4 regions of the Nocardiopsis sp. CNS-639 genome follow, and region 2 is predicted to be linked to each of the others. Evidence: riboswitches for the same ligand, from Rfam matches in the RefSeq annotation. Region 2 holds a riboswitch; each other region holds the start of a gene.
The links. Region 2 has a riboswitch for thiamine pyrophosphate ahead of G011_RS0112165 (ECF transporter S component). Riboswitches for the same ligand answer to the same signal wherever they lie in the genome.

Region 1 (7,052 bases), on a different contig from region 2:
CGCACGGCCGGGGCCCGGGTCATCGGCGCGGCCAGGGGCTGGGCCAAGCTGGCCCTGGTCCGCGAACTGGGCGCGCAGGAGACCGTGGACTACTCCGAGCCGGGCTGGCCGGAGCGGGTGCGCGCGCTGACCGGCGGCACCGGGATTGACGTGGTCCTGGACGGCGCCGGGGGCGCGCTGGGCGCGGAGGCCTTCGGGACCCTGGCCGACGGCGGCCGGTTCGTCGGCTACGGCTCCGCGGGCGGGAGCTTCACGGAGGTGGACACGGAGGAAGCCGGGCGCCGCGGGATCGAGGTCCTGGGCCTGTTCGACCTCAAGCAGGCCGACGGCGACCGGCAGGACGCCCTGCGGATGGTGCTGGAGATGGCCCGCATGGGCAGGATCACCCCGCACGTGGGGCTGGCCCTGCCGCTGGAGCGGGCCGCCGAGGCGCACGCCGCATTAGAGAGGCGCGCGGTTCCCGGCAAGGCCCTGCTGGTCCCCTAGGACCGGGCGGCGCGGGCCGCCAGGCGCTGGCGCAGAGCGGCGGCGGCGGCCCGGGGGTCCTCCGCCTCCGTGATCGCGCGCACGACCACGACCCGGCGGGCCCCGGCGTCCAGCACGCGGTCGATGTTGTCGGCGTCGATCCCGCCGATGGCGAACCAGGGGCGGTCGGTGCCCAGCGCGGCCGCCTCCTCCACCAGCTCCAGCCCGGCGGCCGGACGGCCCGGCTTGGTGGGGGTCGCCCAGGTCGGTCCGACGCAGAAGTAGTCGCTGCCGGGCTCCTCGGCGGAGGCGGCCGCGGCGGCGACGTCGTTGTTGGAGCGGCCGATCACGGGGTCGGCGCCGATGATGTCGCGGGCCATGGGCACGGGCAGGTCCCGCTGGCCCAGGTGGAGGACGTCGGCGCGCACGGCGCGGGCGATGTCGGCGCGGTCGTTGACCGCGAGCAGGGCGCCGTACCGCTCGCACGCCTCCTTCATCACCTCCAGGGCCGCGATCTCCTCGCGTGCCTCCAGGCCCTTGTCCCGGAGCTGGATGATGTCCACTCCCCCGGCCAGGGCCGCGTCGGCGAACTCGGCCAGGTCGCCCCGACCGGTCCGGGCGTCGGTGCACAGGTACAGAAGCGATGCGTCCAGGCGCTTGCGCAGGCTGGTTCCGTGGCTGGTCCTCACACGGTCCACCCTAGGCCCTGGCGCGTTCGGACCCAAGGGGGAGGGACGCGGCGGCGCGCCCCTCCCCCTTCCCCGCGGACTAGAAGGCCAGGCTCTGGGCCCGGCGGCGCACCTCGGTGCCCCGGTTCTCGCGCATGGCCTGGATCGGCGTGCCCGGCAGGGAGTCGTCGGGGGTGAACAGCCAGCGCAGGGCCTCCTCGGAGGAGAAGCCCGCGTCGGTGAGCAGCAGCAGCGTCCCCGGCAGACCCTTGACCAGGTCGTCGCCGTCGATGAAGGCGGCGGGAATGGAGAGTTCGCCGTCGCGGACCACACCCATCATGCGGTTCTCGCGGATCAGCGTCTTGATCCGGTTCGGGCTCACGCCAAGCGGAGCGGCGGCCTCCTTGAGGGTCAGCCAGTCGCCGATGAGCGTGTCGATGTCGCGTTGTGTCACACCACCAATCTGCCACATCCGCGCACCTCCTTCCCCCCGGCACGGCGCGCGTCGGCCACGGGTCCTAGAATGGGGACAGACCCCTACATCCCGCGGGAGCCGGGTGGGACCCGGCTGAGAGGGAGGCTGTGAGCCTCCGACCGCACGAACCTGATCCGGATCATGCCGGCGAAGGGAGTGGAAGCCACAGCCGTGCGCACCTCCAACGATTCCCACCGCGACCGCGTCGTCGTGGTCGGCGGCGGCCTCGTCGGCCGGGTCACCGCCTGGCGCGCCGCCCAACGCGGACTGAGCGTCACCCTGGTCGAGTCCGACCCCGCCCGCGCCGCCTCCACCGTGGCCGCGGGCATGCTGACCCCCGCCACCGAGGCGGCGTTCGGCGAGGAGCCCCTCATGGAGCTGGGCATCCGCTCGGCCCGCATGTACGCGGACTTCGTCGCCGAACTGGAGGAGGCCAGCGGTCTGGACGTGGGACACCGCGCCACCGGCACGCTGCTGGTCGCCTTCGACCGCGACGACCTGGCCGTCCTCACCGAACTGCACGCGCTCCAGCGGAGGCTGGGCATCGCCGCCGAGCGCCTCACCGGCCGCGAGTGCCGCCGTCTGGAGCCCATGCTCGCCCCGTCCGTGCGCGGCGGCGTCCTGGCCCCCGACGACCACTCCGTGGACCCGCGGCGGCTGCTGCGCGCCCTGACCGCCGCGGGCGCACGCGCGGGCGTCACCGAGGTCCGCGGGCGGGTCGGGGAGGTCCTCTCCCCCGGTCCCGGGGGCGCCCGGCTGGGCGTGCTCCTGGCCGGGGAGGCCGAGGCGGGGCGGACCCTGCCCGCGCACCAGGTGGTGCTGGCCGCGGGCTGCTGGGGCGACGGCGTCGTGGTCCCCGAACCCGTCGTCCCGCCGCTGCGCCCGGTCAAGGGACAGCTGCTGCGCGCCCGGGTGCCCGAGGGCGGGCCGCCGCTCGTCAGCCGGACCGTCCGCGGCCTGGTCCGGGGCTTCCCGACCTACCTGGTGCCGCGCGCCGACGGCGAGGTCGTCATCGGCGCCACCCAGGAGGAGCTGGGCCACGACACCTCGCTCACCGTCGGGGGGCTCTGGCAGGTGCTGCGGGACGCGCGCGAACTCGTCCCCGGGGTGAGCGAGCTGGAGGTCACCGAGACCTGCGTCGGGCTGCGCCCCGGCTCCCCCGACAACGAACCCCTCCTGGGGCCCACCCGGGTCCCGGGACTGCACCTGGCCGCCGGCCACTTCCGGCACGGGGTCCTGCTGACCCCGGTGACCGGGGAGGCCATGGCCCGGGCCCTGACCGACGGAGACCTGCCCGAGTACGCCCGCCGTTTCACGGCACGACGCGCAAGTAGGTAGTAGCAGTGGAACTGATCATCAACGGCGACCGCCGCGAGTTCGCCGACGACACGACCGTGGAAGCGGTCGTGCGCGACCTGACCGGCGCCGAGGCCCCCGGCGGTGTCGCCGTGGCCGTCAACGACGAGGTGGTGCGCCGGACCGCGTGGGCCGCGAGCCCGCTCAACCAGGGCGACCGCGTGGACGTCCTCACCGCGGTGCAGGGAGGCTGAGCATGAACGACGACCTCGTGATCGCGGGAACCTCCTTCGGGTCCCGGCTGATCACCGGAACTGGCGGAGCCCCCTCCCTGGAGGTCCTGGAGGAGGCCCTGATCGCCTCCGGAACCGAGCTGACCACCGTGGCGATGCGCCGGGTCTCCCCCGGCACCCGGGGGTCGGTGTGGGACGTCCTGACCCGCAACAAGATCCGGGCGCTGCCCAACACCGCCGGATGCTTCACCGCCGTGGACGCGGTGCGCACCGCCCGCCTGGGCCGCGAGGCGCTGGAGACCGACTGGGTCAAGCTGGAGGTGGTGGCGGACGAGCACACGCTGCTGCCCGACCCCGTCGAGCTGCTGGAGGCCGCCGAACAGCTGGTGGACGAGGGCTTCACCGTGCTGCCCTACACCAACGACGACCCCGTGCTGGCCCGGCGCCTGGAGCAGGTGGGCTGCGCCGCGGTGATGCCCCTGGCCGCCCCGATCGGCTCGGGGCTGGGCATCCGCAACCCGCACAACCTGGAGCTGATCGTCGAGCAGGCCGGCGTGCCCGTCATCGTGGATGCGGGGATCGGCACCGCCAGCGACGCCGCCCTGGCCATGGAGCTGGGGTGCGACGCGGTCCTGCTGGCCACGGCCGTGACCCGCGCCCAGGACCCGGTGCGCATGGCCGCCGCGATGCGCGACGCCGTACGCGCGGGCCGCGGCGCGCGCCTGGCGGGCCGCATCCCCGTGCGGCGCTACGCCCAGGCCTCCTCGCCTTCCGTGAGTTAGGCCACCCGGCCCCGCGTCCCGCCCCCGACCGGTGCGTCCCACCTGGGGAGTTTGGCGGCGTCCTCTACCGTGGAACGAGTGTGCGGTCCGGCAAGGGCGCATCCCGCACACCACGACCACCCAGGCGCGAGCGTCCCCACCGCCCACGGAGCGGGCCTCACCGGGGACGGGGCGACCCGACGACCGGCGGAGCACACACCACCGGGACCGGGGGAGCCCCGGCCGGGGCCGGGACCCGTCCTCCGGGGAGACCGAGCAGGCCTCCCCGGATGTCCCACCGGCCCCACCGGCACCCGAACGGGACGGCGCGACCGCGAACCGCGGGGCAGACCTGGCGTGGGCTTCCGCTATCGTGTCGGTTCGACACCCGGTGTCGGGTACGCGCCACCGGCCGCGACAGCCCGCGCTCCCCGCAGCAAGGACACTACTCCGCCGTGGACATGACGACTTCCGACCCGCTCGTAGGCGCCACCTTGGACCGACGTTACTTCGTGGAGTCCAGGATCGCCGGAGGCGGGATGGCGACCGTCTACGTCGCCCACGACCTGAGGTTGGACCGACGGCTGGCCCTGAAGGTGATGCACCCTTCGCTGGCCCAGGACCCGACCTTCGTGCAGCGCTTCATCAACGAGGCGCACTCCGTCGCCAAGCTCTCCCACCCCAACGTCGTGCAGGTCTTCGACCAGGGTGAGGACCAGGGGCACGTGTTCCTGGCCATGGAGTACGTACCCGGACGCACCCTGCGCGACCTGCTCAAGTCCCGGGGCAGGCTCGGCGCCCACGACGCCCTGAACGCCATGGCCCCGGTGCTGGCCGCGCTCGGCGCCGCCCACCAGGCGGGCATGGTGCACCGCGACGTCAAGCCCGAGAACGTCCTCATCACCGAGGACGGCCGGGTCAAGGTCGCCGACTTCGGCCTGGCGCGCGCCGTGGAGCAGTCCAACCAGGGGCTGACCCGCACGGGCACCCTCATGGGCACGGCGGCCTACCTGGCCCCCGAGCAGATCGAGAAGGGCGTCGCCGACGCCCGCAGCGACGTGTACGCGGCGGGCATCATGCTCTACGAGCTGCTCACCGGCAGCCAGCCGCACACCGGCGAGACGCCCATCGCGATCGCCTACCAGCACGTCAACGAGGATGTCCCGCGCCCCTCGCACTTCCTGCCCGGCCTGCCCGCGGAGGTCGACGCGCTGGTCACCAAGGCCACCGAGCGCGACCCCAGGTACCGTCCCAGCAACGCGGGCCAGTACCTGGCCAAGGTCCTGGCGGTGCTCAACGGCCTGCCCGCGACTCCCCCCGCCTCCGCCGCCGACCAGGCCCCGCTGACGCCCGTCGCCCCGGCGGCGGCGACCACGGCCTCGGTGACCGCGCCCCAGCTCATCGCCGGGGGCGCCGGTCCCGGCACCGAGAACGCGACCATGGTCGTGGACATGGCCTCCGCCGGTCTCGACGACGGCCGCTACGACGACTACGACCGCGACAAGGACGGGTACGGCGACGACGGGTACGACGACTACCGGGACGGCCCCGACGACCGGCGCCGCCGCAACCTGCTGATCGGGATCGGCGCGGCGGTCCTGGCGCTCGTCCTGCTCGGCGCGGGCTGGTGGTTCCTGGTCGGCCAGTACGAGAACGTCCCCGACGTGGTGGGCCGCGACCCCGAGGCCGCGAGCCAGATCATCCGCGACGAGGGCCTGCGCTACGACCTGTCCTCCGAGTCCGTCTACAGCGACGCCGAGCCGGGCACGGTCGGCGAGACCGACCCCGAGGTGGGCGCCCGCCTGTCCCCCGACGACGTGGTCACCGTGTACCTGTCCAAGGGCCCGCAGACGGTGGAGATGCCCGACCTGGTCGAGATGGACGCCGCCAACGCGCTCAAGGAGCTGGAGGACCTGGGCTTCGCCCCGGACAACATCGTCCAGGAGGACGTGAGCTCCACCGAGGTCGAGCCCGGCGCGGTGGTCTCCACCTCCCCCGAGGCGGGCGCGGAGGCCGACCGGGAGGAGCCGGTCACCCTCACCGTCAGCCGGGGCATCCCGGTGCCCGCGGTGGTCGGCGAGGACCTGGACACCGCCCGCCAGATGCTGGAGGGCGAGGGCCTGTCCGTCGAGGTGGTCGAGGAGGAGAGCGCGGACGTCGAGGAGGGCAAGGTCATCCAGCAGAGCCCCGACAGCGGCTCCAGCATCGGCTCCGGCGGCACCGTCACCCTGACCGTCTCCACCGGTCCGCCCGGCGTGGACATCCCCGACGTGGTCGGCATGCGGGTCAACGACGCGCGTGAGGCGCTGGAGGAGGCCGGTTTCAAGGTCAAGGTCGAGCGCGTCTTCGGCGGCCGCGAGGTGGCGCACCAGTCGCACACCGGCAGGGCGCCCGAGGACACGGAGATCACGATCACCGCGACTCCGGGCGGCATCGACCTGGGCGACTTCGGCAACGGCAACGGCGACGACGATGACGACTGACCGGCCCGGGCACGTGGCCTGAGTCGGAAGCGGGGGGCGGGACCGGATCGGTCCCGCCCCCTCGCCGTGTGCGGCCGACCCGGCGCGGGGGGGCACGGCCGGCCGCCGTGGACGCCGTCCCCCGGCGCGGCCCCCGCCCGCTCCACCGCCCCGGTCGTCGGCCCGTGTCGTGGGTGCCGCCCGCCCGGGATAGGGTCACCCGCATGGCGAGCGAGGCGATCCGGGTACTGGTGGTGGACGACCACCCCATGTGGCGCGACGCGGTCGCGCGCGACCTCGGCGAGGCCGGTATCGAGGTCGTGGGCACCGCGGGCGACGGCGCCAAGGCGCTGCGCATCGCCCCGGCCGCGCGTCCCACCCTGGCCGTCGTGGACCTGCACCTGCCCGACATGAGCGGGGTCGAGCTGACCGCGGGCCTGGTGGCGCTGTCCCCGCCGCCGCGGGTGCTGGTGCTGTCGGCGAGCGGCGCCAGCGACGACGTCCTGGCCGCGGTGAAGGCCGGGGCCACCGGCTACCTGGTCAAGTCGGCGGGGCGGGAGGAACTGCTGGACGCGGTGCGCCGGGTGCACGCGGGCGAGGCCGTGTACACCCCGGGCCTGGCCGGGCTGGTGCTGGGCGAGTACCGCAGGCTCTCGTCGGCGGACCGCTCCCGGGAGCCGGAGGCGCCCGAG
Region 2 (7,052 bases):
CGGCGCAGCCGGTTGAGCAGCGTGAGGAGGCCGGTGAGGGTCTCGCCGGAGGCCTCGGCCGCGGCCCAGTCGCGGGGGCGGTACTGGTACTTCTCCGAGTCGAGGTACTCCTCGCTGCCCGGCCCGGCGGGGGTGTTCTCGCACAGTTCGAAGCCGGAGTAGACACCCCAGGTGGGGGAGAGCAGGGCCGCCAGCACGGCGCGGACGGCGAACGCGGGCCGACCGCCGTGCTGGAGGTAGGCGTGCAGGATGTCCGGGGTGTTGACGAAGAAGTTGGGGCGCAGGTAGTGGGCGCTCTCCCGGCTCAGCTCGGTGAGGTAGTCGGTCAGCTCGTCCTTGCCGTTGCGCCAGGTGAAGTAGGTGTAGGACTGGTGGAAGCCGACCTTGGCCAGCGTGCGCATCATGGCGGGGCGGGTGAAGGCCTCGGCGAGGAACAGCACGTCGGGGTGCCTGTCGGCGACGTCGGCGAGCAGCTTCTGCCAGAACGCGACCGGCTTGGTGTGCGGGTTGTCGACGCGGAAGATGCGTACGCCGTGCGCGATCCAGTGCTCGACCACCCGCAGGACCTCCGCGTACAGGCCCTCGAAGTCGCGGTCGAAGTTGAGCGGGTAGATGTCCTGGTACTTCTTGGGCGGGTTCTCGGCGTAGGCGATGGAGCCGTCGGCCCGGGCGGTGAACCACTCGGGGTGCTCGGTCACCCAGGGGTGGTCGGGGGAGCACTGCAGGGCCAGGTCCAGGGCGATCTCCATGCCGTGCTCGCGGGCCTCGGCGACGAAGGCGTCGAAGTCGGCGAGGGTGCCCAGGTCGGGGTGGACCGCGTCGTGGCCGCCGTCGGCCGACCCGATGGCCCACACCGATCCGGGGTCGCCGGGACCGGCGGTCAGCGCGTTGTTGGCGCCCTTGCGGTGGGTGGTGCCGACCGGGTGGATGGGCGGCAGGTAGACCACGTCGAAGCCCATGTCGGCGATGGCGGGCAGGCGCTTGGCCGCGGTGGCGAGGGTGCCCGAGAGCTCCTGGCCGGGCGCGGTGTCGACTTGGGCGCCCTCCGAGCGCGGGAAGAACTCGTACCAGGAGCCGAACAGCGCGCGCTCGCGGTGGACGACGACGCTGGTGCGTTTGGACCTGGTGACCAGCTCGCGCAGGGGCGAGCGCTCCATCTCGGCCAGGACCTCGGGGGTGAGCGCCGCCTCGAAGCGCTCCACCGGGGTCATCGAGGTGTCGCGCAGCGTCTTGGCGGCGGCGTTCAGGAAGGGGCGGCGCGGGACCCGTCGCCCGGCGCGGGCGAGCAGACGGGCCCCCTCCTCCAGGACGAGGTCGGTGTCCTGGCCCAGCGGGAGCTTGACGCCCGCGACGTGGTGCCAGGTGGCGAAGGGGTCGGTCCACGACTCGACGGCGAAGGACCACGTCCCCTCCGTGGGGAGGCTGACGCAGGCCTCGTAGCGGTCGGTGCCGGGGGCGTGCTCGCGCATGGGGACGAGCTGTTCGCGGCGTCCCTCGGGGGAGTAGACGACGACGCCCGCGGCGAGGGAGTCGTGGCCCTCGCGGATCACCGTCGCTCCCACGGTGAAGCGTTCGCCCGGAACGGCTTTCACCGGTCCGAGGTCGTTCTCTGGAGAGATATCGAGGATGGGCAGGCGTCCGATCACTGGCTACACCGTAATTGTCGTGGTTCGACGTTCGGAACCGTGCTGTTTTTCGGCAGGCGGAAATAACCGGGAGTTAATCCGGGGCAAGACGGAGTTCACGGAGCATCCGGAACAGAAACTGTCCGGATTAAGGCTTCGGTGCCCTCCGCTGTCTATCGTCTGCCCTCTTGTGGTGTTTGGCGGAGTGCCAGGGCCGGATAATTTCTGTGATCCTTGTCACACCAGGTGTGTGTGCTAAGAGCCGGTGTTTGTCGGGTTTCTGCTGAGTAAACCTCTCAAGGCGGTCATAAGGACGCAGCAGATTCAGGTGTCTCTGTGGTTGTTTTCCGATGCATTCTGTGGAAATGACGGAAAACTGATCGGTCATGTTGGGCGGTGTGCTGCGGTGGGTAGGGATGACCGAATGCGCGCGCGAGCTGTATGGCCGTATTCCGGACATCCGCGCGTGGCCGAATGGTCGCCTAAGGAACTTTTTCCCCGGATTCGGTCACCCGTGGCCCGGGTGGTCTCCTCGGTGCTCGCTCCCCCTCCCGGGTCCGGGTGTGTGACGCGCCTGTTTCGTGGTGATTGACGAAATATGTTCGTTCTGCGGTGCTTTGCTTGGCATTGAGGAAGTTTTTCGCTGACGCGCCCGTTAACCCGGCCTGCCCTTTGCGTCCGCCCTGAGACCGTGGTCGATGGAGTTGCCTGCCCGCGCGTCCCGCGGGCGGGGCGGCACACGGCCGTAGGGGGCGACGTGACGGAGTCCAACCAGCGCCCGCCGCGTGGGCGGCGGCACGAGGCCCCGCGCCGGAACTGGCGCGGGGCCCTCTCCCGTGCGGTACCGGCCGCCGCGGGTCCGCGTGTGCGGCGGTGGGCCGAGGCCCTGCGCCGGAAGGTGTCGGAGCCGACCCCGGCGGGGGACCGCCGGGAGACGGTCCAGCGCCTGGCCGGAACCGGCGCGGTCGCCGGGCTGCTCACGGCGGCGCTGGTCATGCCCTGGGTCGGCGGCCTCGGCCTGGTGGCCAGGGACTCCGCGGCGGCCTTCATGGCCCTGCCCAGCGACCTGGCCGTGCCGCACCCCGCCGAGCGCGTGCTGCTGACCGACGTCGACGGGGAACCGATCGCCGAGGTCGCCGAGCGCGAGCGCGACGTGGTGCCGCTGGACGAGATCAGCCCCTGGGTGCCCGCCGCCCTCATGGCGATCGAGGACGACCGCTTCTACGAGCACGCCGGACTGGACCTGCGCGGCACGCTGCGCGCCGCCGTCCGCACCGTCCTGGGCAACACCCAGGGCGGGTCCACCATCACCCAGCAGTACGTGAAGAACCTCCTCATGGAACAGGCCGACACCGAGGAGGAGCTGGCGAGCGCCAACGCGCGCACCCTGACCCGCAAGGTGCTGGAGCTGCGCTACGCCGTCGAGCTGGAGGAGAAGCTCACCAAGGACGAGATCATGGAGGGCTACCTCAACCTCGCCTACTTCGGCCAGAACGCGTACGGCATCGAGGTAGCCGCCGAGCGCTACTTCTCCGTCCCGGCCTCCGAGCTCGACCCCGCTCAGGCCGCCACGATCGTGGCACTGGTGCGCGCGCCCTCGTACTACGACCCGCTCACCAACCCCGAGGCCTCCGTCGAGCGCCGCAACCTGGTGCTGGACCGGATGGCCGCCACCGGACACCTGGAGAGCGCGCAGGCGCGGGAGTACAAGAGCCGGGGCCTGGAGGTGGACGAGACCCCGCGAGCGGGCAGCTGCTTCAGCAGCGAGCAGCCCTTCTTCTGCGACTACGTCATGCGGTGGCTGGGCGGCTCCGACGCGCTCGCCGGGACCCAGGAGGAGCGCGACCGGATACTGGAGCGGGGCGGCATCACCGTGCGCACCACCCTGGACCTGGACATGCAGGAGGCCGCCGAGCAGGCGATCGAGCGCTACGTCCCCGCTGGCGACTCCCACAAGTTCGCCGCCGAGGTCCTCGTGGAGCCCGGTACCGGCCGGGTGCGGGTGATGGCCCAGAACATGCGCTACGGCTTCGACGACGAGCCGGGCACCACCTCGATCAACCTGTCCGTGGACCACGAGGACGGCGGGTCGCTGGGCTACCAGGCGGGTTCGACGTTCAAGCCGTTCACCCTGGCCGCCGCCCTGGACGCCGGGCTCAAGTACGACACCAGCTTCTCCTCGCCCGAGTCCACGACGGTGAGCGGCCTGGAGAACTGCGAGGGCGGCAGGATGGCGCCCTGGGACGTGCGCAACGCCGGGGAGAGCGACGGCGGCAGGCACAACATGATCAGCGGGACGAAGGGCTCGGTGAACACCTACTTCGCCCAGCTCCAGGAGCGCGTCGGCCTGTGCGAGACGGCGGAGATGGCCCAGAGCCTGGGCATCCACCGCGCGGACGGCGAGGACCTGCAGGTGTGGAGCTCCTTCACCCTGGGCGACCAGGAGGTCTCCCCGCTCACCATGGCCAGCGCCTACGCCGTCTTCGCCTCCCGGGGCACCTACTGCGAGCCGGTCCCCGTGGCCTCGGTCCTCTTCGAGGGCGAGGACGGCGAGGAGGTCGAGATGGGCACCGAGTGCGAGGAGGGCGCGCTGGACACCGAGGTCGCCGACGGCGTCAACCACCTGCTCCAGCAGACCTTCGAGGGCGGTACCGCCAACGGCCTGGAGATCGGACGCCCGGTGGCGGGCAAGACCGGCACCACCGACAGCGCGGCCTACGCGTGGTTCGCGGGCTACACCCCGAACCTGGCCGGGACCGTGGTGGTCGGCGACATCCGGGGCGGGGAGCAGCACACGCTCCAGGGCGTGACCATCGGCGACCGCTACTACGGCATCGTCTACGGGGCCACGCTGCCCGGCCCGATCTGGCAGGCCACCATGCGCGAGGCCGTGGCGGACCTGCCGAAGGAGGAGTTCGCCCCCTCGCCGAAGGTCTACGGCAAGGCCTCGGACAAGCCGTCGGGCGGCGGTGGCGACAACGGTGACAGTGACGACAGCGACACCGGTGGAGACGATGGAGGCACGGCTGGCGGTGACGGTGGCGTCGCGGCCGGTGGTGGTGGCGGAGGCGCTGGCGGTGGCGGCGGCGCCGGGGGTGACGATGGCTCGACCGGTGGCGGTGGCACCGGTGACGGCGGTGGGGGAGCCACCGGTGGTGGTGGCGGGGGTTCGACCGGCGGCGGTGGCGGTACCGGAGGCGGCGGGGGCTCGACCGGCGGCGGTGGAGGCACCGGTGACGGCGACGGCGGGGGTTCAACCGGTGGCGGCGGCGGTACCGGTGGAGGCGGCGGCGGTGGAGACGGCAGCGGTACCGGCGGAGGCGGCGGCGGTACCGGCGGAGGCGGCGGCGGTACCGGTGGCGGCGAGTCCCCGGGCGGGGACGGCGGCGCGCCCTGGGGCGGCGCGACCCCGGGACCGCAGGTGCCCGAGGGCGGCGCCAGTCCCGGGGGCTGAGGCCCCGACGTGCGCTGACGCGACCCGGGAACACCCCGGCGTTCCCCCTTGTTCATAATGGACGAAACCGACAGGGGAGCGCGCGAGCGCTGAGAGTGCGGCACCAGGCCGCAGACCCTTACACACCTGATCTGGGTCATGCCAGCGAAGGAAGTCGTAGGAACCGTCACCGGTGGCGTGCTCCCGCGCACCGGGGACGTCCCGGCGCGCACGGAACGCGTTCCGGCGCCGCTCTCGGCCGCACGGGCCCCTCGCATCCCCCGGCGAAGGGACACCATATGAAGAGGAACACCACCCCCCAGGGCGTCGGCTTCCGGCGCGACCTCCTCGGCCGACTGCGGAGCTGGCGCACCGTCGACATCGTCGTGGCCTCCGTGATCGGCGTCGCGGTCGGCGTGGTCTTCTGGCTCTGGAACATCGTCTGGTCGGTCACGACCCCGCTGTTCGTCGGCTTCCCGCCCGCGCAGGCCGTCGTCTACGGCATGTGGCTGATCTCCGGCGTACTGGGCGGCCTGATCATCCGCAAGCCCGGTGCGGCCCTGCTCACCGCCATCGCCGCCGCCTCGGTCTCGGCGCTCCTGGGCACCCAGTGGGGGATCATGGTCATCCTCGACGGCGCCCTCCAGGGCATCCTGCCCGAACTCGTCTTCCTCGCCTTCGGCTACCGCCGCTGGGGCATGGGCGTGGCCGTCCTCGCGGCGGCGGTCGCGGGCGTCTCCCCCGCCATCCGCGACAACCTCGCCTACAACGTGACCTGGCCGCTGTCCTACCAGGTCACCTACGGCGTCATCGTGGTGGTCAGCGCCGCCCTCATCGCGGGCGTGGGCTCCCGCCTGCTCACCACCGCCCTGGCCCGCTCCGGGGCGCTGGCCCCCTTCCCGTCCGCGAGGGGCTGACCGTGGCCTCCGTGAACGGGCGCCGGACGGCGGCAGGGGGCCCCGGCGCGCGCGTGGAGCTCTCCGGCTGGGGCTGGCGGCACTCGGGCCGCGGGTCCCACGCGCTGCGCGGCGTGGACCTGGTGATCGAGCCGGGCGAGCGCGTGCTGCTGCTGGGCGCCTCCGGCGCGGGCAAGTCCACCCTGCTGCACTCACTGGCCGGTCTGACCGGTGAGGACGCCGCCATCAGCGGCGACCACGAGGGCACCCTGCTCCTGGACGGCGAGCCCGCCGACCGGAGCCGGGGCTCGGTCGGCCTGGTCAGCCAGGACCCCGAGACGCAGCTGGTGATGGCGCGCGCGGGCGACGACGTCGCCTTCGGCCCGGAGAACCTGGGCGTGGCCCCCGACCTCATCTGGCCCCGGGTCCACGAGGCACTGGAGGCCGTGGGCTTCCCGTACGGACCGCGCCACCCCACCGGGGCGCTGTCGGGCGGTGAGAAGCAGCGCCTGGTGATCGCCGGGGCCCTGGCGATGCGCCCCCGCCTGCTGCTGCTGGACGAGCCTACCGCCAACCTCGACCCCGCCGGGGCCGCGCTGGTGCGCGGCGTGCTGGCCCGCCTGCTCGCCGAGACCGAGGCGACCCTGGTGCTGGTCGAGCACCGCGTGGCCGACGTCGTGGACCTGGTGGACCGGGTCGTGGTCGTGGCGCCCGGCGGCGGGGTCGTCGCCGACGGGCCGCCGGGAACGGTGTTCGCCGAGCACGGGCGCTCGCTGGCCGCGCAGGGCGTGTGGGTACCCGGGCACGAGCCCGCGCCCGTCCTCGAGCCCGCGCCGGGCGGGGAGCCCCTGCTGGAGGCCGTGGGCGTCACGGCGCGCACCCCGAGCCAGCTCGGCGTGCGCGCGGCGCCCCGGCGCACGGTGTTCGAGGGGGTGGACGCCACCGTCCGAGCCGGAACCGCGACCGCCCTGACCGGCCCCAACGGCGCGGGCAAGTCCACGCTGCTGACCCTGCTCGCCGGACTGTCCAGGCCCCACCGGGGGGCGGTGCTGCCGCGCGGGCCGCTGGCCGGGGCCGACCCGCGCCCGCTCGTGCGCT
Region 3 (7,052 bases), on a different contig from region 2:
CGTCGGCCCCGCGTCGCCGCTACCGGCCCGCCTGGAGCTCCTTGATCACCTCGGCGAAGCGGTCCAGACCCCAGTTGAGGTCCTCCTCGCTGATCACCAGGGGCGGCGACATCCGCACGGTCGAGCCGTGGGTGTCCTTGACCAGGACCCCGTGGTCGGCGAGGCGCTCGCACAGCTCCCGGCCCGAGGCCAGCGACGGGTCGACGTCGATGCCCGCCCACAGCCCGATGCTGCGCGCGGACACCACCCCGTCGCCGACGAACTCCTTGAGGCGGCGCTTGAGCACCTCGCCCAGACGGCGTGTGTTCTCCAGGTAGGGCCCCTCGGTGAGCATCCGCACGACCGTGCTCCCGACCGCCCCGGCCAGCGGGTTGCCGCCGAACGTGCTGCCGTGCTGACCGGGCTGGATGACGCCGAGCACGTCCTCGTCGGCGACCATCGCCGACACCGGCAGGATGCCGCCGCCCAGCGCCTTGCCGAACAGGTAGGCGTCGGGGACCACCCCGCTGTGCTCGCAGGCCCGGATCGTCCCGGTGCGGCCCAGGCCCGACTGCACCTCGTCGGCGATGAACAGCACCCGTTCGCGGTCGCAGATCTCCCTGACCCGGGGCAGGAAGTCCGCCGGAGGCACGATCACGCCCGCCTCACCCTGCACGGGCTCTATGAGGACCGCCGCGGTCGTGGAGTCGATGGCGGCCTCGATGGCCTCGGCGTCACCGTAGGGAACGGACCGGAAACCCGGCGTGTAGGGCCCGAAACCCGTCCTGGCCTCCGGATCCGACGAGAAGGAGACGATGGTGGTGGTGCGGCCGTGGAAGTTGGCGCCCGCCACGACGATGGTCGCCTCGTTCTCGGGCACGCCCTTGACCTCGTAGGCCCACTTGCGGGCCACCTTGATGCCGGTCTCCACCGCCTCGGCGCCGGTGTTCATCGGCAGGACCTTCTCCTTGCCGACCATGTCGGCGAGGGCGCTGACCCACGGGCCGAACTGGTCGTTGTAGAAGGCCCGGCTCGTGAGGGTCACCCGGTCGATCTGCCGGTGCGCCGCCGCGAGCAGGTCGGGGTTGTGGTGGCCGAAGTTCATGGCGGAGTACCCGGCCAGACAGTCCAGGTACCTTCTGCCCTCGACGTCGGTCACCCAGGCGCCACGGCCCTCGGCGATCACGACGGGAAGGGGTGAGTAGTTGTGCGCCGACCGCGCGCGTGCGAGCGCGATGTGGTCCGCGCCGGAGAGTGCCTCTCCACCGGGGTTCCCGGCGGAGTCCCGCTGTCCCAGATTCTGGGTGTTGCCCATCTAGCCGCTCCGATCACCATTGACCGATGTCAGACAGTTGATACCCACCGTCGGGCCGGATCGCGCCCCTTCGGCGGGAGGTCCCCAAGAGTTGAGCAGATGATCCGGTGAGCCCACAAGGGGTGGGGGAGATCACAGCCGGGGGGCGATGCCCGAAAACCCGGCCGGGAAACGCCGCGCACACCCTCTGAGCGGGGTCGTCACATCCATGGTGACCTGCGATAACGCCCCTGGTGACGCGCTCCACAGCCCCGACGGCGGTCGGGCCCTCCCCCGAGGGGTACGGTCGCACCAACAGCCACTCAGCCGCCGCGAGCCCCGAGCCGTGGACGGCCCCGTCGACCGTGCCCGGGAGGTCAGGCGTGCCCACCTCCGCGTCCCCGGACGCCCCCTTCTCCCTCTCCCACCTGTTCGCGGCGGTCGCCGAGGCCGTGCCCGACCGGACCGCCCTGGTCGCCGGTCCCCGGCGGCTCACCTACCGCGCCCTGCACGAGCGCTCGCTGCGGCTGGCCCGCCACCTGGTCGGCGCGGGCGTGCGCCCCGGCGAGCACGTCGCCGTGCTGGCGTTCAACCGCGCCGAGTGGATGGAGTCCTTCCTGGGAGTCCTGCGCGCGGGAGCGGTCCCGGTCAACGTCAACTACCGCTACGTCGCGGGCGAGCTGCGCCACGTCCTGGCCGACTCGCACGCGGTCGCGCTGATCGCGGAGGACTCGCTGGCCGGGGCGGTGGCCACGGTCCGCTCCGACCTGCCCCGGCTGCGCCACGTCCTGCTCGTCGCGGACGGATCCGCGCGCGGGACGCGGGGCCGCGACTACGAGGAGGCGCTGGCCTCGGCGCCCGACGACGCGGCCCTGCCCCCGACCAGCGGCGAGGACCACTACCTGCTCTACACCGGCGGCACGACGGGCTACCCCAAGGGCGTGCTGTGGCGGCAGGCGGACATCTTCCGCGCGGCCCTGGAGCGCCGCGCTCCGGGCACGCCCAGCGCCCGGACCCCGCAGGAGGTGGCCGAGCGCGCCGCGCGCTGCTTCGAGCAGCGCATGCTGGTCCTCGGCCCGCTCATGCACGCGGCCGGACAGTGGAACGCGCTGAGCATGCTGCTGTGCGGCAAGCGGGTGGTGCTGTCCACCGACCGCAGCTTCCGTCCGGACCGGGTGCTGGAGACGGCGCACCGGGAGGGCGTGCACGTGCTCCAACTGGTGGGCGACGCCATGGCCCGCCCGCTGGCCCGCCACCTGCTCACCGAACCGGGGCTGTGCCCTGATCTGGCCTCGATCCGCTCCGGCGGCACCCCGCTCACCCCGGCGGTGCGCGCGCTGTGGCACGCCTGGCGCGAGGACGTGTCCCTCTCCGACGCCTACGGGGGCTCGGAGACGGGCGTGTGCGGGTCGGCGACCGGCGGCGAACCGGCCGGTCCGGCGGAGGCCCCGTCCGGGGCCGCCCCCTCGGGCAGCCGCAGCTTCACCATGGGCGGCAGCATCGCGGTGCTGGACGCGTCCCTGCGCCCGCTGCCCCCGGGTTCGCGGGAGGTGGGGCGGATCGCGCGCACCGGACGGATCCCGCTGGGCTACTACAACGACCCCCTGGCGACCGCGCGCACCTTCCCCACCGACGCCGAGGGGCGCCGGTGGGCGCTGTCGGGCGACTTCGGGACCTGGGACGCCGACGGCTCGATCGCGCTGCTGGGACGCGGAAGCGCGGTGATCAACACCGCCGGGGAGAAGGTCTACCCCGAGGAGGTGGAGGCCGCGCTCAAGGCGCACCCCTCGGTGGAGGACGCCATCGTGGTGCCCTCGCCCGACGAGTACCTCGGGCAGCGGGTGACCGCGCTGGTCTCGCTGGCCCCGAACGCCCGTCTGGAGGAGGCCGAGCTGCGCGCGTACTGCCGTGTGCGGCTGGCGGGGTTCAAGGTGCCGCGCACCGTGCACTTCGTGGACCGGGTGCGGCGTACGGCGGTCGGCAAGCAGGACTACCGGTGGGCGGCGTCGGTCACCGGGGCCGGTGCGCCCGCTCCGGCCGTCCCGACCCTTCCCTGAGCCCGGTCCGGGCCCCAGGACCCCTGCCGGGCTCCGCGACGGGCCCGGGGCCGGACTCCGGAACGGGAGCCGGACCGTGCCGGAGACGGCGCTCGCGGCCGGGCACCCGGCCTCCTCGGCGGTCTGCTGCGGAACTCCGCACCGGGGCGGTACCGGACCCTTCATTTCGGGCACAGGGTCAATATGGACTTACCCAGCCGAAACAGGGGTTTCGCAGGCCGTCGGCCGCTCTGGACCCCCTCCGCCACCGCTAGACTGGCGTCGCCTGGTCCAAGGCCCCACGGTTTCCCCTCCCCCGCTCCGACCGGTTCGCACACTCCCGGCCGGGGCCGACCGGTCCACCCCGCCTCCGGTCGAGGCCGTGGACCGCGAGGACCACCTTTGACCCACCCCTCCACCCGTGCACACGGTGCGCGTGCGGTGACACCACTAGGACGGAGGACGGCGCGCTTCCCCGGGCCCCGCCCGAAGCGCTCCCAAGAACCCAGATGCCCAACTCAGTAGGCAGCTACATCTTCAACGCGGTGCGCGGCGGCGCCGTGGGCGCCTCGGAGGCCCTTCCCGGTATCAGCGGCGGCACGGTCGCCCTCATCGTCGGTCTCTACGACAAGCTCATCGGCGGCGCCGGCCACATGGTCAGCGGTGTCAAGCGCTACGTCACCGACGTCCCGCGCGGACGCGGGAGGGAGCGCGCCCAGGAGCAGTTCCGCCAGGTGGACTGGAGCGTGCTGGTCCCCGCGTTCGTCGGCATGGTGGCCTTCCTCGGTATGGCGGCCGTGGTCCTCGCCCCGCTGGTCGAGTCGTACACCCAGTACGCGTACGCGCTGTTCTTCGGCCTGGTCCTGGCCTGCCTGTGGATTCCCTACACCGGCGCGGGCCACAGGTGGCGGGCCTGGCACTACCTCGTCGCCCTGGTCTTCGCTGCGGGCGCGTTCTTCCTCACCGGCCTGCCCGGCGCCAACCTGCCCACCCACCCGGTCGTCGTCTTCCTCGCCGCGGCGGTGGCCGTCTGCGCCCTGGTGCTGCCAGGGCTGTCCGGATCCTTCATCCTGCTCACGCTGGGTCTGTACGAACCCACGATCAGCGCGGTCGGGGACATGGACATCGCCTACCTCTCGGTGTTCGCGCTCGGCATGCTCACGGGCCTGTCGCTGTTCGTGAAGCTGCTCCAGCACCTGCTGATGAACTTCCACCACATGACCCTGGTAGTCCTCACCGGCCTCATGGCCGGTTCGCTGCGCGCCCTGTGGCCCTGGCAGGACGAGGACCGCACGTTCCTGGCCCCCACCGACGTCCCGGTGACAGTCGGCCTGATGGCGGTCGGCTTCGCGATCGTGGCGGCGGCCATCGTCTGGGAGCGCCGCAAGCGCCTCCGGATGGAGGAAGCCGTACTCCACCAGACCCCCACCCACGTCTGAGAACGGGAACGACAACCGCATGACAACGAATCTGCTGATGACCGCGGCCTCGACGACGGACGTCGACGTCGCCCACGAGTACGAGGGGTTCATCGGGTGGGTCCTGAGCCTGATGACGACCCTGGGCGAACCCGGTGTCGGCGTGGCGCTGTTCATCGAGACCTTCTTCCCGCCGATGCCCAGTGAGGCGGTCCTGCCCGGCGCCGGGTTCCTCGCCTACGCCGGGCACATGAACGTGTGGCTCGCCATCCTGTGGGCGACGATCGGCTGCCTGGTCGGCGCGTGGGGCTTCTACGCGATCGGCGCGCTCCTGGGCCGCGAGCGCACGGCCTGGCTGGTCGAGAAGACCCCGCTGCTGGAGATCGAGGACTTCTACAAGGCCGAGCGCTTCTTCGCCCGCTTCGGCGGCGTCGCCGTCCTGCTGGGCCGGTGCGTGCCCCTGGTCCGCAGCTTCATCTCGGTGCCCGCCGGGATCGAGCGGATGCCCCTGTTCAAGTTCTCGCTGTACACGGTCATCGGCTCCGCGGTGTGGAACACGATCTGGATCGGCCTCGGCTACGTCTTCGGCCCGGCCATCGAGCCCATCCTCGCCCAGTGGAGCGGCGTGATCAGCAACATCGTGGTCGTGATCATCGGCCTGCTGGTGCTGTGGTTCATCCTGGCCCGCGTCTACAAGCGGACCAAGGCCCGCCGGACCGAGGGCACCTCCGCCTGAGGCGCCTTCCCCCGGGGCTCCGCCCCCCGTGAAACCCCTCCAGGGGTCCGCCCGCATCCCCGGGCGGACCCCTTCGCGCTTGTGTGGGTATCCTGCCCGGAACGCACCGACAACCACATAACGGCCGGGGCCGCCGACGCGGCCCCGCCAGGCGCGGGGTGCCGGGACACGTTCCCGGCTGAGAGCACACCCGTCGAACCTGCCCTAGTTAGCACTAGCGAAGGAACGCCATGAGCGCGTACAACATCGTGTCCATCGCCGGCAGCGACCCCAGCGGGGGCGCGGGCGTCCAGGCCGACCTCAAGGCCTTCTCCGCGCACGGGACCTTCGGGATGACGGTGATCGCCGCGCTGACCGCCCAGTCCACGCTCGGCGTCACCGGGGTCCACCCGATCCCGGCGCACTTCGTCGCCCACCAGATGGACACCCTCTTCGCCGACGCCGTCGTGCACGCGGTCAAGGTGGGCATGCTGGGCACCTCGGAGGTCACCGAGGCCGTGGCCGAGGCGATCGACCGCCACTCGCTGCCGAACGTGGTGGTGGACCCGGTGATGGTCGCCAAGAGCGGGGACCGGCTGCTGGAGGCCTCGGCCGTCGACGCGCTGCGCACCAAGCTCCTGCCCCGGGCGGACCTGGTCACCCCGAACCTGCCCGAGGCCGCGGACCTGCTGGAGGAGCCCGAGGCGACCGACCTGGCGTCGATGCGCGCCCAGGCCTGGCGGCTGCTGGAGCTCGGCCCGCGCCGGGCCCTGCTCAAGGGCGGCCACCTGCCCGGCGGGGAGAGCGTCGACGTCCTGGTCGCCCGGGACGCCGACCCGGTCGAGTTCCGCGCCCCGAGGGTGGCCACCCGCAACACGCACGGCACCGGGTGCACGCTGTCCTCCTCGATCGCGGCCCTGCTGCCGCAGCGGCCGGACGTGGCCGCCGCGGTGGGCGACGCCAAGGACTACCTGACCGAGGCCATCCGGCGCGCCGACGAGATCGACGCGGGCGGCGGGCAGGGCCCGGTGCACCACTTCCACGCCTGGTGGTAGCAGCGGCGTCACCGGACCCGTTGACCTGCGGTGCCGTGATCAGTCGGAGTCGTCGGCGCACACAGGGCGCACACTGTGGAGATCCCCGAGCCCGCTGGCGACCGCTTCGCGGGTCCGGTCCTCACTGTCAGGCCACAGCCCGGCGTAGACGTCCAGCGTGATGGCGGCCGAACTGTGGCCCATGCGCGTCTGCACGGTCTTGACCGACTCGCCGTAGCGGATCAGCAGGGAGGCGTAGAAGCGCCGTACCGAGTGCAACCCGGAGCGCTTCGGCATTCCCGCTTTGGCCATCGCCGGGGTGAGGACCCTGTTCCACTCCCAGCGGCGGACGGGGCCACCATTCGGCAGTGCGAAGAGCAGGTGTGCTGTCCGCCGCCGCGGCTTGTGGGGGTCGGTCCGATCCTCGATCTCTACCGGCCCGGCCGGGAAGGAGTCGAGATGGACGAGCATCATGTCCGCGGTTTCCCGCGTCAGCGGGATGTCCCGGTAGCTGGCCGGGCTCTTCGGCTGCGCTAGGTAGGCGACGTTGTCCACCGGGGTGACCAGTTGCTGTTC
Region 4 (7,052 bases), on a different contig from region 2:
GCCGGGCAGAAAAAACATTCCGAGTGGGTCACGACCCGGAACGGCCCGGGCGTGCCGGGCGTGTCGGTGAAGGAGCCGGGAACACGGCAGAGAAGCACCTGACCAAAAACCCGACAGGCACGGGGAATACGGCACGACATTCCCGCAAAAGTGCATAAAAGCCACACATCACTTCAGAGATCGCTAATAACGGAACAGGTCACAAAATCCAACAAAAAGGTGGCGGAAGCTGGAATTCCAGCTTCCGCCACCAGGTGTGCCAGGTTTCGTCCGATACCGGGCCCGGTCGTGCCCGGGCTCCCTCAGGAGGGCGCGGTGCCCGGGCTTTCCAGGCGCGCCTCCCGGGCCAACTGCTCCGTGCGCGCCCGGGCCAGGCGGTTGAGCACCTTGTCCCTCAGGTCCATCGGCACCGGATCACAGCCGCAGTGCTTGGCCACGAGCTTCTTCACCGCCTCCTCGAGCCCGTACTCGTCGAGGCAGGGCCCGCACCCGTCCAGGTGCTCGCGCACCTGTTCGTAGTTGCCCTCCTCCAACTCGCCGTCGATGTAGGTGTAGAGCTTGGCGAGCACCTCGCTGCACGGGGTGTCGCTGTGTTCGCCGTGGCCGCCGCTCATTGCCGGTCTCCTCGATCCGAGACGTCCTGTCCCCGTCCGCGCGGGGACGTCCCCGAGGCGACCGCGCCGGCCTCGGCCGCCGCCCGCGCCGGCAGGAACCCCCGCTCCACCGCGTACTCCTCCAGCATCGACCTGAGCTGGCGGCGCCCGCGGTGCAGCCGGGACATGACCGTCCCGATGGGCGTCCCCATGATCTCGGCGACCTCCTTGTACGCGAAGCCCTCGACGTCTGCGAGGTACACCGCGATCCGGAAGTCCTCGGGCAGCTCCTGGAGCGCCCGTTTGACGTCGGTGTCGGGGAGGTGTTCGAGCGCCTCGGCCTCAGCTGACTTCAGGCCCGCCGCGGTGTGCGACGCGGCCTGCGCCAGCTGCCAGTCCTCGACGTCCTCGGTCCCCGCCTGCTTCGGTTCGCGCTGCTTCTTGCGGTAGGAGTTGATGAAGGTGTTGGTGAGGATGCGGTAGAGCCACGCCTTGAGGTTCGTTCCCTGTCTGAACTGGTGGAACGAACCGAACGCCTTGGCGAAGGTCTCCTGTACGAGATCCTCCGCGTCGGCGGGGTTACGGGTCATCCGCAGCGCCGCGGAGTAGAGCTGGTCGAGGAAGGGAAGCACGTCCCTCTCGAAGCGCTCTTCCCGTTCCTCGGCTGTCTCCTGCTCCTGGCCCTGTTCCAAGCCCGTCGGCCTCCTCGCGCTGGTCCCGGTTGGGGCGTCCATACCCCAACGATACGGTCCCATGGCACGGACCCGCGCATCGGCGCCGCGTGGCGCCGACACCGTCTCCTCGCGCTCCAGGCACGTCCCGGCTGTCGGCATGGTCTGTCGGCCCTCCCCCGCATACTCGCGTGTGGCGCGCCCGGACGCTGCTGCTCCGGGCGCGGTGTAGGGGAGAACAACGCTTCGCCCGAGCTGATTCCGCGCCGCGGAGGGACGAAGGTCCCTCCTTGGGCGAACTTTGTCGTTTACCTCCGTCACCGGAGGTGAGGCATGGCAGAGTGCGGGTAGGACATCTGGAGGATGGGAGAGGAGTGCACGTGCGACCGTCCCCGACCCCGGCCTCCGACCGCCCCCGTCCCACGGCGGCCCAGTTCGCCACCCCCGACCGCCTGTCGGACTACTGGCGGTTCTACTGGGCGGTCGCCGAGGCGCAGGTCGCCCGGTGGCTCCCCGACACCCCCTCCCTGCTGCTCGACCTCTCCGGCGCGGACTACCAGGGCGCCCCGCGCGCCGTGGCCGCCGGACACGACGTGGTCACCCTGCTGCCGTCGGTGGACGTGGCGGTGCGCCGCCCGCTGACCCTGGTGAACGGGCGCGCGGTGGTGCCCCGGCCCGCCCGGCGCGGACGGCTGCGCCACGTGGTGGGCGACTCCGCCTTCCTGCGCAGCTTCGCCCCGGGCTCCTTCGACGGGGTCATCGCCGACAACCGGGTACTGTCCCGGCACCTGGCCACCGAGGAGGCGCTGGCCCAGGTCAGCCGGGTGCTGCGCCCGGGGGGCCGCGCCCTGCTGTGCGTGGACTCGGTGGTGCTGGGCATGGCGATGCTGGCCGAGCAGGACCGCTGGCCCGAGCTGAGCCACGCGCCCAACGCGGACGTGCTCTTGGTGCCCTGGCCGGACGGCTCCATCACGCGGTGCTTCACGGCCGAGCAGCTCACCGAGGCGGTCGCCGAAGCCGGTCTGGAACTGGAGTGGGTCAAGCCCCGCACGGTGCTGTCCGCCTCCACGGTGGAGATGATGCTGGCGCGCGACCCGAGGTCGATGGGACGCCTGGTGGAGATGGAACTGCGCGCCACGGAGTCCGACGACTACGTGGGCGTGCACCTGGTGGCGAGCGCGCGCAAGCCCGGCTAGGGCGGGGACGCCGCCGCCCCCGCCCCATCCCTCACCGGTGCTGCGCGGTCTCCTGGTCCGCCAGGGGCAGGTAGACCCGCTTACCCTGTTCGGCGAACTCCGCGGACTTGTCGGCCATGCCCTTCTCGATGGCGGCCACCGTCTCCAGCCCGTGCTCCTCGGCGTACCTGCGCACGTCCTGCGTGATCTTCATGGAGCAGAACTTCGGCCCGCACATGGAGCAGAAGTGCGCGGTCTTGGCGGGTTCGGCGGGCAGGGTCTGGTCGTGGAAGGACTGCGCGGTCTCGGGGTCCAGGGCCAGGTGGAACTGGTCCTGCCAACGGAACTCGAACCGCGCCTTGGACAGCTCGTCGTCCCACTCCTGCGCCCGGGGGTGCCCCTTGGCCAGGTCGGCGGCGTGCGCGGCGAGCTTGTAGGTGATCACACCGGTCTTGACGTCGTCCCGGTCGGGCAGCCCCAGGTGCTCCTTGGGGGTGACGTAGCACAGCATCGCCGTACCGAGCCAGCCGATCTGGGCGGCGCCGATCGCGGAGGTGATGTGGTCGTAGCCGGGCGCGACGTCGGTGGCCAGGGGGCCGAGCGTGTAGAACGGCGCCTCGCCGCACAGCTCCTCCTCCAGGCGCACGTTCTCCGCGATCTTGTGCATCGGCACGTGCCCGGGCCCCTCGATCATCACCTGCACGTCGTGCGCGCGGGCGATGTGGGTGAGTTCTCCCAGGGTCCGCAGCTCGGCGAACTGGGCCTCGTCGTTGGCGTCGGCGATCGACCCCGGCCGCAGCCCGTCGCCGAGGGAGAAGGTGACGTCGTACTCCCGGAGGATCTCGCACAGCTCCTCGTAGTGGGTGTACAGGAAGCTCTCCCTGTGGTGGGCCAGGCACCAGGCCGCCATGATGGAGCCGCCGCGCGAGACGATGCCGGTGACCCGGCGGGCGGTGAGCGGCACGTAGCGCAGCAGCACGCCCGCGTGGACGGTCATGTAGTCCACGCCCTGCTCGCACTGCTCGATGACGGTGTCGCGGTAGACCTCCCAGCTCAGCGCCGCCGGATCGCCGTTGACCTTCTCCAGGGCCTGGTAGATGGGTACGGTCCCGATCGGGACGGGCGAGTTGCGCAGGATGCGCTCGCGGGTCTCGTGGATGCGCTTGCCGGTGGACAGGTCCATGACGGTGTCGGCCCCCCATCGGGTGGCCCACACCATCTTCTCCACCTCCTCGGGAACGGAGGAGGTGACGGCGGAGTTGCCGATGTTGGCGTTGATCTTGACCAGGAAGTTCTTGCCGATGATCATCGGCTCGGACTCGGGGTGGCACCGGTTGGCGGGGATGACCGCCCGGCCCACGGCCACCTCCTGGCGGACGAACTCTGGGTCCACGCCCTCCCGGGCGGCCACGAACCGCATCTCGGGGGTGATGGTCCCGGCCTTGGCGTGGGCCAGCTGGGTGGTCGCGCCGCCGGACGGGGCGGACGTGTGGGCCCACTCCCCGCGGGTGGGGGCCAGGCCCCGGTGGACGTCGATGTGCGCGGTGTCGTCGGTGTACGGACCCGAGGTGTCGTACAGGTCGAAGTGGCTGCCGTTGCTGAGTTCCACCCGGCGCTGCGGGACGCGGAGGGTGTGCCCCTCGGGGGTGGCGACCTCCCGGTAGACCTTGCGTGATCCCATGATGGGACCGGTGGTCACCCGGTGGTCGGCGGTGGAACTGACGTCGCGGCCGTCGAGAGCCGTCATGGCATGCCTCCCTACGTCGGAATTACCCGAACAGGTTCTGCGGTCGGCGACACCGTTGAGTCGCCCTCTCAGCCCGCCATGGCGCGAGCTCCCGCGTTGCGTATGAAGATGTGGGGACGCATGGGGCGCCCCGGGCACGCGGGACCGGGGCGTGCCCGGTCCGTGTGGCCCCGGACACTCTATCCGTCGGCCGAGCGGGGCTGTCCACCGTCCCGGGGATAGAAAAGTGTCTCCCGCACGCCACCCCCGACAGCGCGGTCGGCTCGGGGCCGTGCCGCGCTCCCCTGGGTCAGAAGAGCGTCTGCGGCTCGTCTCCCCCGGTGTCGGAGAGCGGTTCGAGCAGGTCGGGACGGTTGTTCTTGATGCTGTTGACGTCGGTGGAGACCTCGTCCACCGCGAAGCGCTCGGCGGGGGTGTCCTGGAGCAGGTGGGCCAGCTCGTCGGCCCCGGTCGCCGGGTCCAGCCAGGCCGCCCAGTCCTCGGGGGGCACGACGACGGGCATGCGCTCGTGGATGTGGGCGAGTTCGGGGGCGGCCTCGGTGGTGACGACGGCGCAGCTCCACACCCACGCGGCGGGGTCGTCCTCGGCCACCTCCGGGTCGCGCCAGCGCTCGAAGATCCCCGCCAGGGCCAGGGGCCGGTCGTCGGGGTAGTGGATGGAGTAGGGCTTCTTGTCCGCCTTGGCCTTGCGCTTCTTGTGGTGGGGGTCGGTGACCGGCGAGGTGCTGGCCTGCACGGTCCCGTCCCTGCCGATCAGCTGCCACTCGTAGTAGGCGTCGGCGGGCAGCAGGCAGCGGCGGCGCCGGAAGGCCGTGCGGAAGGCGGGCTTGTCGGCGATGGTCTCGCTGCGGGCGTTGATCATCCGGTAGCCGATGTTGCGGTCCTTGGCCCAGGAGGGCACCAGTCCCCAGCGCAGGGTGTGCAGGGAGCGGGGCCCCGGCTCACCCCGGTCCTCACCCTGCGGGGGCGGTCCGAGCACCGCGTACACGGGCCTGCCGGGTGAGATGTTGTAGTCCGGGTCCAGCTCCTCCAGCGGCGGCCACGCCCGGGGATCGGTCTCCTCGGGAAGGGCCTGTTCGGGCAGGCCGAAGGCGAGCTGCAACTGGTGCACGTTCCGGGACTGGGCATAACGACCGCACATGGGTGTGATCCTACGGTCGAAACGGCTCGTTCTCCCCCGGAACACCCGTATCCGCCGGTGTTTCCCGCCCCGGGGCACCGGGCGCGGCTCGGGCGGCCCGCCGGTTCCGCCGGACCTCAGCTCGGCGCCGGCGCGACGGGCTCCCCCTCCGCGCGTCCGGGGCCCCGCTCCGCTCCCCCGTCCGCGTCCCGGCCCCGCCGGGCCCGGACCAGGCCGACCAGCACGACCAGGCCGCCGAGCGGGGTCAGCGTCCACGGCGCCCACGAGGAGAGGGCGCGCAGCAGCACCGAGCGCACGCGGGCCTGCTCGGCCTGGGCCGCGACCTGCTGCTCGGCCAGGACCAGCTGCGCGTACAGCAGGGGCGCCTCACCGCTGTCGTTCTGCGGGCGCAGGGTCTCCGCGCGGGTCTCGTGGGCGTTGACCACGATCCCGCTGACCGGTTCCACCCAGAACGTCCGGCTGACCTCCAGCCAGCGGGTGGCGGTGACCGTGCCCGTGGCCCCGGGGCGGAACAGGGAGGCGGGCACGGGGCGGGCCGAGTCGGGCATCTGGGTGGACTCGATCCACTGGCTGTACCGGCGCACCGGTACCCCCGCCACCTCCTCCCACTCCTGGAACTCCAACATCGGCGCGGACCGCACCTCGGCGTCGTAGAAGGGGTACTCGCCCTCCCCGTCCCCGGGCGGCCAGAAGTACACCAGCCCCGCCTGCCGGACCGCCCGGTCGCCGTCGACGTGCTCACCGCAGCAGTTGACCGCCCGGCCGGTCTCCCGGTCGACGATGACGCGGCGGCTCCAGTGGTCGATCATCCGGTCGGGCACGGAGGTGTCCACGGACATCTCCCACGCCGACCAGTCGCCGCCGTGCGCGGAGGCGTCCACCCGGGTGACCCGGCTGAGCTCGGCCGACTCCACCCACGACCACGTGGAGGTGTCCAGGTAACCGGCGTCCTCGTCCAGCATGCGGATGTCTAACTCGGCCTCGGCGGGCAGCAGGGCCATCCGCTCGTACACGTAGAGCGGGAGCAGGGCGGCCAGGGTGAGCAGGAAGGCGCCCACGGCCACCAGCAGGGTGCCGCGGGGCAGGGAGCGCCCCGGTCGGCGCTCGGGGCCGACCTGGCTGGGGGCGGCCTCCCCGACGCCGAGCGCGCTCATGTCCGGGCCTCCTCGGGGTCGTTCTCCCACCGGTCGTCGTCCGAGGGGCCCCCGTCGTGGGGAGCGCCGTCGGCCTCATCGCTCACAGGAGTGGCCGGGGTGCCGGTAGCGCCGTGAGACCCACTGGCCCCGACAGCATCAGTCCTGTATTCCTCAGGAGTCGCATGGGGACCAGCCGCACCGTTAGCCCCACCGGCCTCGGCACCATCAGACCCGTATCCCTCACCCGAAGCACCGTTGACCCCGGCACTATCAGACCCATGTCCCTCAGGAACCGCATGGGCCTTAGAGGCACCATTGGCCTCGCTGTTTCCCTCGGTGTCAGCAGCCTCGGGTCCTCGTTCCTCACGAACCCCACCAGTACCGCTGGCCTCCACAACCGCAGTCCCCTGCCTCTCGGGGACCTCATGGGCCCCAGCAGCCTTGCCCGTCCCGTCAACGACGGCACCACTGGCCACATCGGTCGTATCGGCCACACCGGCCGCACCACCGGACGGAGCGGACCCGTTCGCCCCGCCACCGGCGTTCGCAGCGGCCGCTCGGACACGGACCGACGGCGGATCGGCGTCGG

Region 1: it holds a riboswitch for thiamine pyrophosphate, as region 2 does, so the genes downstream of both, thiO (glycine oxidase ThiO) here and G011_RS0112165 (ECF transporter S component) in region 2, are expected to answer to the same signal.
Region 3: it holds a riboswitch for thiamine pyrophosphate, as region 2 does, so the genes downstream of both, thiD (bifunctional hydroxymethylpyrimidine kinase/phosphomethylpyrimidine kinase) here and G011_RS0112165 (ECF transporter S component) in region 2, are expected to answer to the same signal.
Region 4: it holds a riboswitch for thiamine pyrophosphate, as region 2 does, so the genes downstream of both, thiC (phosphomethylpyrimidine synthase ThiC) here and G011_RS0112165 (ECF transporter S component) in region 2, are expected to answer to the same signal.

Annotation. Positions count from the first base shown of each region.
Region 1 is NZ_KB906874.1:79,338-86,389, forward strand. It holds gene G011_RS0124535 (zinc-binding dehydrogenase) at 1-486, shown strand, start outside; gene thiE (thiamine phosphate synthase) at 483-1,154, opposite strand; gene G011_RS0124545 (Rv2175c family DNA-binding protein) at 1,234-1,587, opposite strand; TPP riboswitch at 1,670-1,781, shown strand; gene thiO (glycine oxidase ThiO) at 1,750-2,946, shown strand; gene thiS (sulfur carrier protein ThiS) at 2,952-3,158, shown strand; gene G011_RS0124560 (thiazole synthase) at 3,161-3,919, shown strand; gene pknB (Stk1 family PASTA domain-containing Ser/Thr kinase) at 4,354-6,381, shown strand; gene G011_RS0124570 (response regulator transcription factor) at 6,585-7,052, shown strand, end outside.
Region 2 is NZ_KB906859.1:236,263-243,314, forward strand. It holds gene G011_RS0112155 (alpha-1,4-glucan--maltose-1-phosphate maltosyltransferase) at 1-1,646, opposite strand, end outside; gene G011_RS0112160 (transglycosylase domain-containing protein) at 2,383-5,079, shown strand; TPP riboswitch at 5,142-5,249, shown strand; gene G011_RS0112165 (ECF transporter S component) at 5,358-5,975, shown strand; gene G011_RS0112170 (ABC transporter ATP-binding protein) at 5,978-7,052, shown strand, end outside.
Region 3 is NZ_KB906854.1:243,007-250,058, reverse strand. It holds gene rocD (ornithine--oxo-acid transaminase) at 20-1,294, opposite strand; gene G011_RS0100985 (acyl-CoA synthetase) at 1,657-3,330, shown strand; gene G011_RS0100980 (DUF368 domain-containing protein) at 3,819-4,748, shown strand; gene G011_RS0100975 (DedA family protein) at 4,768-5,463, shown strand; TPP riboswitch at 5,608-5,706, shown strand; gene thiD (bifunctional hydroxymethylpyrimidine kinase/phosphomethylpyrimidine kinase) at 5,694-6,497, shown strand; gene xerC (tyrosine recombinase XerC) at 6,537-7,052, opposite strand, start outside.
Region 4 is NZ_KB906857.1:192,357-199,408, forward strand. It holds gene rsrA (mycothiol system anti-sigma-R factor) at 303-614, opposite strand; gene G011_RS0108300 (sigma-70 family RNA polymerase sigma factor) at 611-1,327, opposite strand; gene G011_RS0108305 (class I SAM-dependent methyltransferase) at 1,639-2,460, shown strand; gene thiC (phosphomethylpyrimidine synthase ThiC) at 2,492-4,186, opposite strand; TPP riboswitch at 4,180-4,291, opposite strand; gene G011_RS0108315 (SOS response-associated peptidase) at 4,476-5,327, opposite strand; gene G011_RS0108320 (DUF3068 domain-containing protein) at 5,444-6,481, opposite strand; gene G011_RS0108325 (alpha-(1->3)-arabinofuranosyltransferase) at 6,478-7,052, opposite strand, start outside.